4 regions of the Streptomyces sp. URMC 127 genome follow, and region 1 is predicted to be linked to each of the others. Evidence: riboswitches for the same ligand, from Rfam matches in the RefSeq annotation. Region 1 holds a riboswitch; each other region holds the start of a gene.

The links. A riboswitch is a leader RNA that binds a small molecule or an ion and turns the genes downstream of it on or off. The one in region 1 is predicted to bind cyclic di-AMP.
Region 2: it holds a riboswitch for cyclic di-AMP, as region 1 does, so the genes downstream of both, ACSNOH_RS23615 (M23 family metallopeptidase) here and ACSNOH_RS29965 (M23 family metallopeptidase) in region 1, are expected to answer to the same signal.
Region 3: it holds a riboswitch for cyclic di-AMP, as region 1 does, so the genes downstream of both, ACSNOH_RS01920 (C40 family peptidase) here and ACSNOH_RS29965 (M23 family metallopeptidase) in region 1, are expected to answer to the same signal.
Region 4: it holds a riboswitch for cyclic di-AMP, as region 1 does, so the genes downstream of both, ACSNOH_RS12760 (C40 family peptidase) here and ACSNOH_RS29965 (M23 family metallopeptidase) in region 1, are expected to answer to the same signal.

The regions. Positions count from the first base shown of each region.
Region 1 covers NZ_JBPQTW010000234.1:676-2,866, reverse strand. The annotation lists gene ACSNOH_RS29970 (GntR family transcriptional regulator) at 1-26, opposite strand, end outside; gene ACSNOH_RS29965 (M23 family metallopeptidase) at 343-1,152, opposite strand; cyclic di-AMP (ydaO/yuaA leader) riboswitch at 1,166-1,321, opposite strand; partial or broken gene ACSNOH_RS29960 (M16 family metallopeptidase) at 1,537-2,191, opposite strand, start outside.
Region 2 covers NZ_JBPQTW010000135.1:15,361-17,551, reverse strand. The annotation lists gene ACSNOH_RS23620 (PP2C family protein-serine/threonine phosphatase) at 1-1,076, shown strand, start outside; cyclic di-AMP (ydaO/yuaA leader) riboswitch at 1,153-1,283, shown strand; gene ACSNOH_RS23615 (M23 family metallopeptidase) at 1,293-2,191, shown strand, end outside.
Region 3 covers NZ_JBPQTW010000003.1:70,367-72,557, reverse strand. The annotation lists gene ACSNOH_RS01930 (urease subunit beta) at 1-104, opposite strand, end outside; gene ACSNOH_RS01925 (urease subunit gamma) at 117-419, opposite strand; cyclic di-AMP (ydaO/yuaA leader) riboswitch at 1,170-1,346, shown strand; gene ACSNOH_RS01920 (C40 family peptidase) at 1,351-1,821, shown strand; gene ACSNOH_RS01915 (ATP-binding protein) at 1,917-2,191, opposite strand, start outside.
Region 4 covers NZ_JBPQTW010000043.1:19,455-21,645, reverse strand. The annotation lists gene ACSNOH_RS12765 (S1 family peptidase) at 1-537, shown strand, start outside; gene ACSNOH_RS12760 (C40 family peptidase) at 643-1,116, opposite strand; cyclic di-AMP (ydaO/yuaA leader) riboswitch at 1,121-1,302, opposite strand; gene ACSNOH_RS12755 (carboxylate-amine ligase) at 1,635-2,191, shown strand, end outside.

The DNA.
Region 1 (2,191 bases):
ATGTCGTCACGAATCGCCGTGCACACGGCGTGCGCGGAAATGCGCCGGCTCTCCTGCGCCGCTGATCCCTCACTGTTCACGTACGGCCCCGCATGGGTGAACCTCCGCATAACCCCCGCGAAACGCGGCCGATTGACGTTTGTTCAGCGACTCTATTGCAGTGGCCCGCGATTTCCGACGGCGCACGGGAAGTCATCGATATGTTTTGGCCAACACGGGCCGGCCGGGAGCGGGAGCACGGGGCAGTCCGGGTACGGCGAAGGCCCCGGCCGGTGGGCCGGGGCCTTGTCAGGCGATCTCGTCGGGCGACGGGGCGCGCGGGGCGCCGCCGTCCGCGGTGTGTCAGAGGGAGACGCCGTGCTCCGCGAGGTAGGCGACGGGGTCGATGTCGGTGCCGTAGACGGCGCCCGTGCGGGCCTCGAAGTGCAGGTGCGGGCCGGTGACGTTGCCCGTGGCGCCGGAGAGGCCGATCTGCTGGCCGGCGGTGACGCTCTGGCCGACGGAGACGTCGATGGACGACAGGTGGCCGTACTGCGTGTAGGTGCCGTCGTTGTGCTTGATGACGACGTTGTTGCCGTAGGCGCCGCCCCAGCCGGCCTCGACGATGGTGCCCGCGCCGACGGCCTGGACCGAGGTGCCGGTCGCGGCGTGCATGTCGATGCCGGTGTGGCTGCCGGAGGACCACAGGCCGCTGGAGGCCTTGTAGGACGTGGAGACGTACGAGCCGGCGATCGGCGAGACGAAGGTGTTCAGGCGCTTGCGCTCCTGCTCGCGGGCGACGCGCTCCTTCTCCTTGCGCTCGGCCTCGGCCTTGCGCTTGGCCTCGTCGTCGGCCTTCTTGACGTCGGCGGCCTGCTGCTTGGCGGCGGCCTCGGCCTCCTGCACGGCGGTGGACTCGGCGGCGGAGCTGCTGAGGACCTGGGCCTGCTCGCCGATGCGGCCGGCGGTGTCCTCGCCGATGACGACGGCCTGGGTCAGGCCGGTGTCCTCGGTGGGACGGTGGGTGTCGTCGGGAGTGGCGGCCAGCGCCGGGGCGGCGAAGCCCGCGACCACACCGGTGGCGGCGAGGGTGGCTATGCCCGCCGCGTTCGCGCTGACGCGAACGGCGCGGCTCGGCTTGCGGTGCTTCCCGGTGGCACGAGTGAACGCCATGGGTGAGGCTGGTCCTTTCCTTCCCTCTCGCCTACCGGGTTAGCTGACGGGTTCGGAGCAGGAAGGTCTCCTACGGCTCCCTCCGGAAAGGGACCCGATTCACCCCAGGGACACTTGGGTCCCCGGCTCCCCTGGCTCGCGCCGTACGGGGACTCGGCGATGACTGCCCGGGCCGCGGATGCGACGCACATCTGACGGACAGACGCTTCGACGCTAGACGCCGTCACTTTCGATCGGCAAACAGAAGCCACGTTTTGTGTCCCACGCCACAGCACAGACGTGCAACCACTCCGCTAAACCGGACATTTGGCGGGCACACGCGCCTCTCGGGCGCGCGTGCCCGCCGGTTGACGGCGGGTCGGCGGGGCGGCCCGCCGCCGGGGCTCAGCCCGTGATCACGGTCACGTCGCCGATGCCGAGGGCCCGGACGGGCTCCTCGATCTGCGCGGCGTCACCGACGAGCACCGTCACCAGCCGGTCGACCGGGAAGGCGTTGACGACGGCGGCCGTGGCCTCCACCGTGCCCGTCGCGGCCAGGCGCTCGTACAGCCGCGCCTGGAAGTCGTCGGGGAGGTGCTGCTCGACCTGGTCGGCGAGCGTCCCGGCGACGGCCGCGGCCGTCTCGTACTTGAGCGGGGCGACGCCGACGAGGTTCTGCACGGCGGCGTCGCGCTCCTCGTCCGTCAGGCCCTCGGCGGCGAGGGTGCGCAGCACCGTCCACAGGTCCTGCAGGGCGGGGCCGGTGGAGGCGGTGTCCACGGAACCGCTGATGGCCAGCATGGCCGCGCCGGTGCCCTCCGGGGAGGACAGCAGTACCTGGCCGAAGGCCCGGACGCCGTAGGTGTATCCCTTCTCCTCGCGCAGGACGCGGTCCAGGCGGGAGGTGAGGGTGCCGCCCAGGCAGTACGTGCCGACGGACTGGGCGGGCCACACCGCGTCGTGCCGGTCGGCGCCGGTGCGGCCGATGAGGAGCTGTGTCTGGACCGCGCCGGGGCGGTCCACGATGACGACGCGGCCGGTGTCGTCGGCGGTGACCGGC
Region 2 (2,191 bases), on a different contig from region 1:
TGGCGGCGCCCCTGCACACCCTCCGCACCACCGCCGCGGCCGCCCTGGCCGCGATGGCGGTCGCGGTCGGCCTCGTGCTCTACCGCCGGCCCTCCGACACCGGTGAGGCGCTGGCGGAGATCGCCGCCGTCGGCGCGGTCTCCCTCGTCGCCCTGGGCATCAACCGCATCGCCCACCGCAGCGACCAGCAGCTCGCCTCCGCCCGCGGCATCGCCGAGGCCGCTCAGCGGGCCGTCCTGCCCGCGCCCCCCTCCCGGATCGGCGGCCTGCGGGTGGCCGCTCGCTACGTCGCCGCGCAGGCCGGCGCCAGGATCGGCGGGGATCTGTACGCGGTTCAGGACACCCCCTACGGCGTACGGGCCATCGTCGGTGACGTCCGCGGCAAGGGGCTGGGGGCCGTCGAGGCCGTCGCCGTCGTGATCGGCGCCTTCCGGGAGGCGGCCGAGCAGGAGCCGACACTGGAGGGGCTCGCGGGACGGCTGGAGCGCGCGCTGCAGCGGGAAGGCGCGCGGCGGGCGAACCTGGACGAGCACGAGGGCTTCACCACGGCCGTCCTGGCGGAGCTGCCGCCGGGCCGCCCCGTACTCCGCCTGCTGAACCGCGGCCATCCGCCGCCGCTCCTCCTGCACGCGGACGGGCGGGCCGGCGCGGCCGACCCCATGGTGCCCGCGCTGCCGCTCGGCCTGGGAGAGCTGGGGGCGTGGCCGGACCAGGCCGAGGAGCTGGAGTTTCCCACGGGGTCGACGCTGCTGCTGATGACGGACGGGGTGACCGAGGCCAGGGATGCCGGCGGTACGTTCTACGACCCGCTCGCGGAGCTGACGGGGCGCCACTTCAGGAGCCCGGAGGCGCTGCTGGACTGCCTGCTCGCGGGCGTCGCGCGCCATTCGCGCGGTCAGGCGGCCGATGACATCGCCCTGTTGGCGATTCGGCGCGCCGAACGAATCGAACAGCATTTCGTAGAAAGTATCGGCAGGTTCCGTGGGCGGACGTCCTGTGAAGAGCTGTCAGGGGAGAGTGGTGGATTCATGCTTTCGGCTTGGAATCCACCCGCCCTGTCTATTAACGTTCGATAACGGAGCGCGGTCGTCGCAACCGCCACAAGAGGCGGTGCACCGTGCGCCTTCGCCGAATCCCGCGGGCACAGCACCACCTGATACACCGGCAAGTTCTGGGAACCGGGGAACCACCACCCTGGGGTGAATCGGGCCGCACGCGGCTCGTAGGAGACCTTCCTGCTCCGAACCCGTCAGCTAACCCGGTAGGCGAGAAGGAAGGAAAGGAGTGCCTTCGTGGCATCCAGAGAGCCTGCCACCCCTTACGAGCCTGCTGACGACTACGGTCACGCTTCCTACGAGGGAGCCACGTACGAGCAGGTCTCGTACGAGCAGGCCACCTCGTACGAGAAGACCTCTTACGAGCAGGCCACCTACGATCCTCCGCTGGTCCCGGCGTACGTGCCGCCGTACGAGCCCGAGCCGGACCCGTCGTCCTACGAGCCGGCGGCGTCGTACGAGAACCGGCCGTCCACGCCGTCCGGCGAGCGGTCGTACGGATCCTCCGCCCTCAGCTCCTTCAGCGCCTTCTCCTTCGGTGCGGGCCGCGGCCGCCACCGCGTCGTCAAGCAGCGCGGCGGCACGATGGCCCGCAGCGGTGCCGTGCTCGGCGCGGGCGTCATCGCGGCGGTCGGTGCGGGCGGCATGGCGCACGCGCAGGAGCGCCCGGCGTCCTCCATATCCATGCCCGACCTGGCGCAGCTGCCGGGGGTGGGCTCGTTCTTCGCGGGGAGCGCGGCGGGCACGGCCGACTCCGCCGGTGAGGAGCGGGAGGCGGCTGTTTCGGAGCCGGTCGCTTCGGAGACGGTCGTTTCCGAGCTGGTCCGGGAGACGGCGAGGGCCGGCGAGGCGCTCCGGGTGAGGATCCTGGAGCAGGCCGATCACCAGCAGGGCGTGGCCGAGGCGGAGGCGCAGGCGGCCCGGGTGACGAAGGCCGCGCAGGCGCAGAAGCAGGCGGCGGAGCGCAAGGCGGCTGAGGCGGAGGCGGCGCGGTCCGCGGCGGCCGTGGCCGCGGAGCAGAAGCAGGCCGAGCAGAGGCAGACGGAGCAGGGACGGCCGCAGGCACGGACTCCGGAGCGGACGCCACAGCGGACGCCGGAGAAGACCCACGTACGGGCACCCGAGAAGAAGCAAAC
Region 3 (2,191 bases), on a different contig from region 1:
TGCACCGGCCGGTCGGCGGCGTTGAGCACGGTCAGCCGGGTGCGGTGCAGGCCCTGGTTGAGGGCCACGGGCGCGGCGGCGTGCAGGATCTCTCCGGGGATCATCGGTCCTGCCCCTCAGCAGATGGGATCGTGGACGGTGACGAGCTTGGTGCCGTCGGGGAAGGTGGCCTCGACCTGGACGTCGGGGATCATCTCGGGTATGCCCGCCATGACGTCGCCGCGGGTGAGCACCTTGCGTCCGGAGGACATGAGCTCGGCGACGGTGCGGCCGTCCCGGGCTCCTTCCAGGACGTGCACGGTGATCAGGGCCACCGCCTCGGGGTGGTTGAGCAGCAGGCCACGGGCCTTGCGCCGCGCGGCGACGTCGGCCGCCACATGGAGGAGCAGGCGTTCCTGCTCGTGCGGGGAGAGTTGCATGCGTCCCACCTCACTGTCGTCCCGCCCGTGTCAGGCGGGGTCCCGGCCGGCCGCGCCGGGCCGCCACCCGAGTTCAACACGGTGTTGACCTGGGGTTCTTCGGCTGATGGCCAGTGATTGCACATTAGGGCCGAAGCTTTTCCAACGCGTTAACTGACTCTTTGCGTTGTCATGGCCGGAGCCCCGCCCGCCCGCTGTCGCATGCATCTACTGGATCTTCTGGGCCGGATCATGGCCGTCCGCCCGCAGGACACGTACGGCCGGCTACGGGCAGCGCAGACCGCCGCCGTCGCCGGGCCGCGGCCGCGGCCCGGTTCGTACGCACGCACGAAGCGGGTGAACGGGAGGTGTGAACGGGCCGTGCCGACGCGGGCGGTACCGGGCTCCGGCGCACAGCGCCGGGGGCGAAGGGATCTCCGCGCCATGTGCGCCGGAGGGCCCGCGGTCCGCGCGCGAATAAACCCGGCTGCGCTCCATGGAGGATCACGGCGTAGACGGGGCGCGGTGATCGAATTGGGGCGGACGGCCGGATTGCGCCCGGCCGGGTACGAACCACCGCAGGCCAGCGCCTCAGCCGGCTTACGCGAACCCCCTCAACTCGCCCTTTGTCCAGCGGAATTGCCCAGGAGTGATCAGCCTCACATACCCCCGGTTCCGCTCGGATTCCGCACGGGGGCTGCGCCAAGATCCCTGCGACGACAAGACCCCGCCACCCCGGCGGGGCGGTCCCGGCGGACGCCGAACCCTGCCGCCGACGGGATGCCGGGTCGACTTGAGTGCAACGGCAGGGATGGAGGACCCAAGAGTGGTGGGACGACCAAGAGTAGTGCGGTCGGCCCTTGGGGTGAAGCCGTTGACGACGGCCGGGCAACCTTCGCCTGCCCGAACCCGACAGGTCATCCTTCACAGGCGGCTGACGAAGGGTTAGCGCATGGGCGCGCACAAACGTCCGTCGAAGCTGTCCAGGGCCGGTGCCGCATCGGCCCTCACTCTCGCCGCCGTCGGTGCCACGGTGCTGGCACCGGGCGGCGCGGCAGAGGCGGAGGCGTCTTCCGCCTCCACCATGGCACTGCGGATCGCGGCCTCGAAGCAGGGCTCCCCGTATCAGTGGGGGGCGACCGGACCCTACCGGTTCGACTGCTCGGGCCTCACGCTCTACTCCTTCAAGCGGGCCGGCAAATCCCTGCCCCGCACCGCCGCCCAGCAGTACAACAGCACCCGGCACATCCCGCGGTCCGCACGCGAGCGCGGCGACCTCGTCTTCTTCGTCTCCGGGCGGGGCATCTACCACGTCGGGATATACGCCGGGGACGGGAGGATCTGGCACGCGCCCAAGACGGGCGCCGTCGTCCGCCTGGAGCGGATCTGGACCAACAGCGTCCGCTACGGCCGGGTCGGCTGACCCGCCGGCACCCGGGCCCGCGGGCCCGTGACCGCCCCGAAGGGATCCCCGGCCCCCCGCACCGGTACGGGGGGCCGGGCCGGCCGGAGGGGAGCTCAGCGCTCGGCGCTGACCGGCACGGTCCAGGGGAGGGAGATCCACACGGTCTTGCCGCCGTCGGAGGTCGGGGTGAAGAACAGCCGCCCCCCGGACTCCGCGGCGAGCCAGCGGATGATCACCATGCCGCGGCCGTTGTCCTGCTGGACCGCGGCCGGCAGCCGGCGGGGGAAGCGGGGGTGGCTGTCCGTGACCCCGATGCGCAGCTGCTGGTCGCGGTCGAGGCGGACGTCGACGGTGAACGTGGGCGACTGGCCCCGGGTGTGCTGCACGG
Region 4 (2,191 bases), on a different contig from region 1:
AGCGGCGTGCGCTGTTCGCTGGGCTTCAACATCACCAAGGGCGGCAAGCCGTACTTCCTCACGGCGGGACACTGCGGCAACGCCTCGCGCAGCTGGTCCGCCACGCAAGGCGGCGCCCAGATCGGCGTGACCGAGAGCTCGTCCTTCCCCGGCCACGACTACGCGCTCGTGCGCTACACGTCGAACATCGCCCACCCCAGCGCCGTGAACCTCTACAACGGCCGCACGCAGAACATCAGCAAGGCCGGCGAAGCGACCGTCGGCGAGACGGTGCAGCGCAGCGGCAGCACGACCGGCGTGCACGACGGCCAGGTCACCGCGCTCGACGTGACCGTCAACTACGAGGAGGGCGCGGTCGAAGGCATGATCGGCACGTCGGTCTGCGCCGAGCCGGGCGACAGCGGCGGCGCGCTCTTCGACGGTGACACCGCCCTCGGCCTCACCTCGGGCGGCAGCGGCGACTGCTCCTCCGGCGGCGAGACGTTCTTCCAGCCCGTTCCGGCGGCCCTGCAGGCGTACGGGGCACAGCTGCCGTGACGCACTCCTCCGGGGACCCGAGACGGGATCCCCGGAGGCTTCCGGGCCGGGGTAGGGTCGCCCCGGCCCGGTCTACTGTGCGGGCCGGTCACCGGTCAGTTGACGTCAGTTGACGCGGCCGTACCAGACGCTGCTGGACCAGATCTTCTCGAGCCGCACCGACGTGCCGGGCTTGGGCGAGTGCCAGATCTTGTTGTTACCCGCGTAGATGCCGACGTGGTAGACGTTGCGGCCCGAGTGGAAGAAGACCAGGTCGCCCGCCTGGCGGGAGCCGGCGGAGATGTGCCGGGTCTTGTTGTACTGGTCGGCCGCGGTGCGCGGCAGGTTCTTGCCGACCTTCTTGAAGGAGTAGAGCGTGAGGCCCGAGCAGTCGAACCGGTTGGGGCCGGCGGCGCCGTACTGGTAGGGGGAGCCCTGCTTGGAGGCCGCGACCTTCAGGGCCGCGGCGCCCGGGGTGGCCGCACTCGCCTCCGCCGCCATGCCGGGAAGCAGCATGGACGCGGTCACGGTGGCCGCGGTGACCACGGAGGCGGCACCGGCGCGGGACACGAGCGTGGATATGCCGGAGAACGCAGACATGCCAAAACCCTTCGTCATCCGCCTGCGAAAGATGACCTGTCGGGTTCGGGCTGTCGAAGTTGCCCGGCCATCCGAATTGCCTTCGTTGGCTTCACCCCAAGGACCACCGCCATCGTGGTCCGCCGTGCTCGGGTCTCCCGCTCCTGCCGATCCATTCTTCTGCTCCGCACCCGGTACGGCGGCAGGACTCGGCGTCCGCCCGGGTCGCCCGCCTCGGTGACGGGATCTTGTTGTTCGATGCACGATCCTGCATCACGGACCGCCGGAATTCGGAGCCGAAAGGGGCTTCTGTGAACTTCTTCACTTCGCGGCGCCCCGTGGAACCGGGGTGTTACCCGGCATCACGAGTGGCGGGAAATCCCGTTTATCAAAAGGGGGTTGAAGAACTGATTCGAGTCACGCCGGCCGGCGGCGAAGGGCGAGGTCGGCGGGGTCCGGGCAGGGCGTCTTTGCGTCAGAAAGGCGGAGCGGCACGGTCCGTGCGGTTCGCCGCAAGGGCCGGAGGGTAGCCCTACGGCATGCTCACCCTAGGGATCGAGGAGGAGTATCTTCTGCTCGACCCGGCCACCGCACTGCCGGTTCCCCTGGCCGACGAGGTCCGGGCGGCGGTCGACCTGGATCCGGTCGTGAACGAGCGGGAGATTCAGGCGGAGCTGTTGCAGGCCCAGGTGGAAGTTGCCACTCCGGTCTGCTCCGATCTCGCCGAAGCCGGCCGCCATCTGCTGCGGCTGCGCCACGCGGTGAGCTCCGCCGCCAAGCGGTCCGGCTGCCGGATCGCCGCCTGCGGTACTGCGCCGTGCTCGGGCCCCGAGCCCATCCCCGTCACCGGCAATCCGCGCTATCTGGCGATGCGGAAGCGTGCCGCCCAGCTCGTGGACGAGCAGTTCGTCCACGGGATGCACGTCCACGTCGCCATCCCCGACCGCGAGACGGGCGTCGCGGTCCTCAACCGGGTGCGGCCCTGGCTGCCCGTCCTCGTCGCCATGGCGGGCAACTCCCCGCTGTGGAACGGCCAGGACACCGGCTTCTCCAGCTGGCGGACGGTGGTCTACAGCCGCTGGCCGGTCAGCGGCCC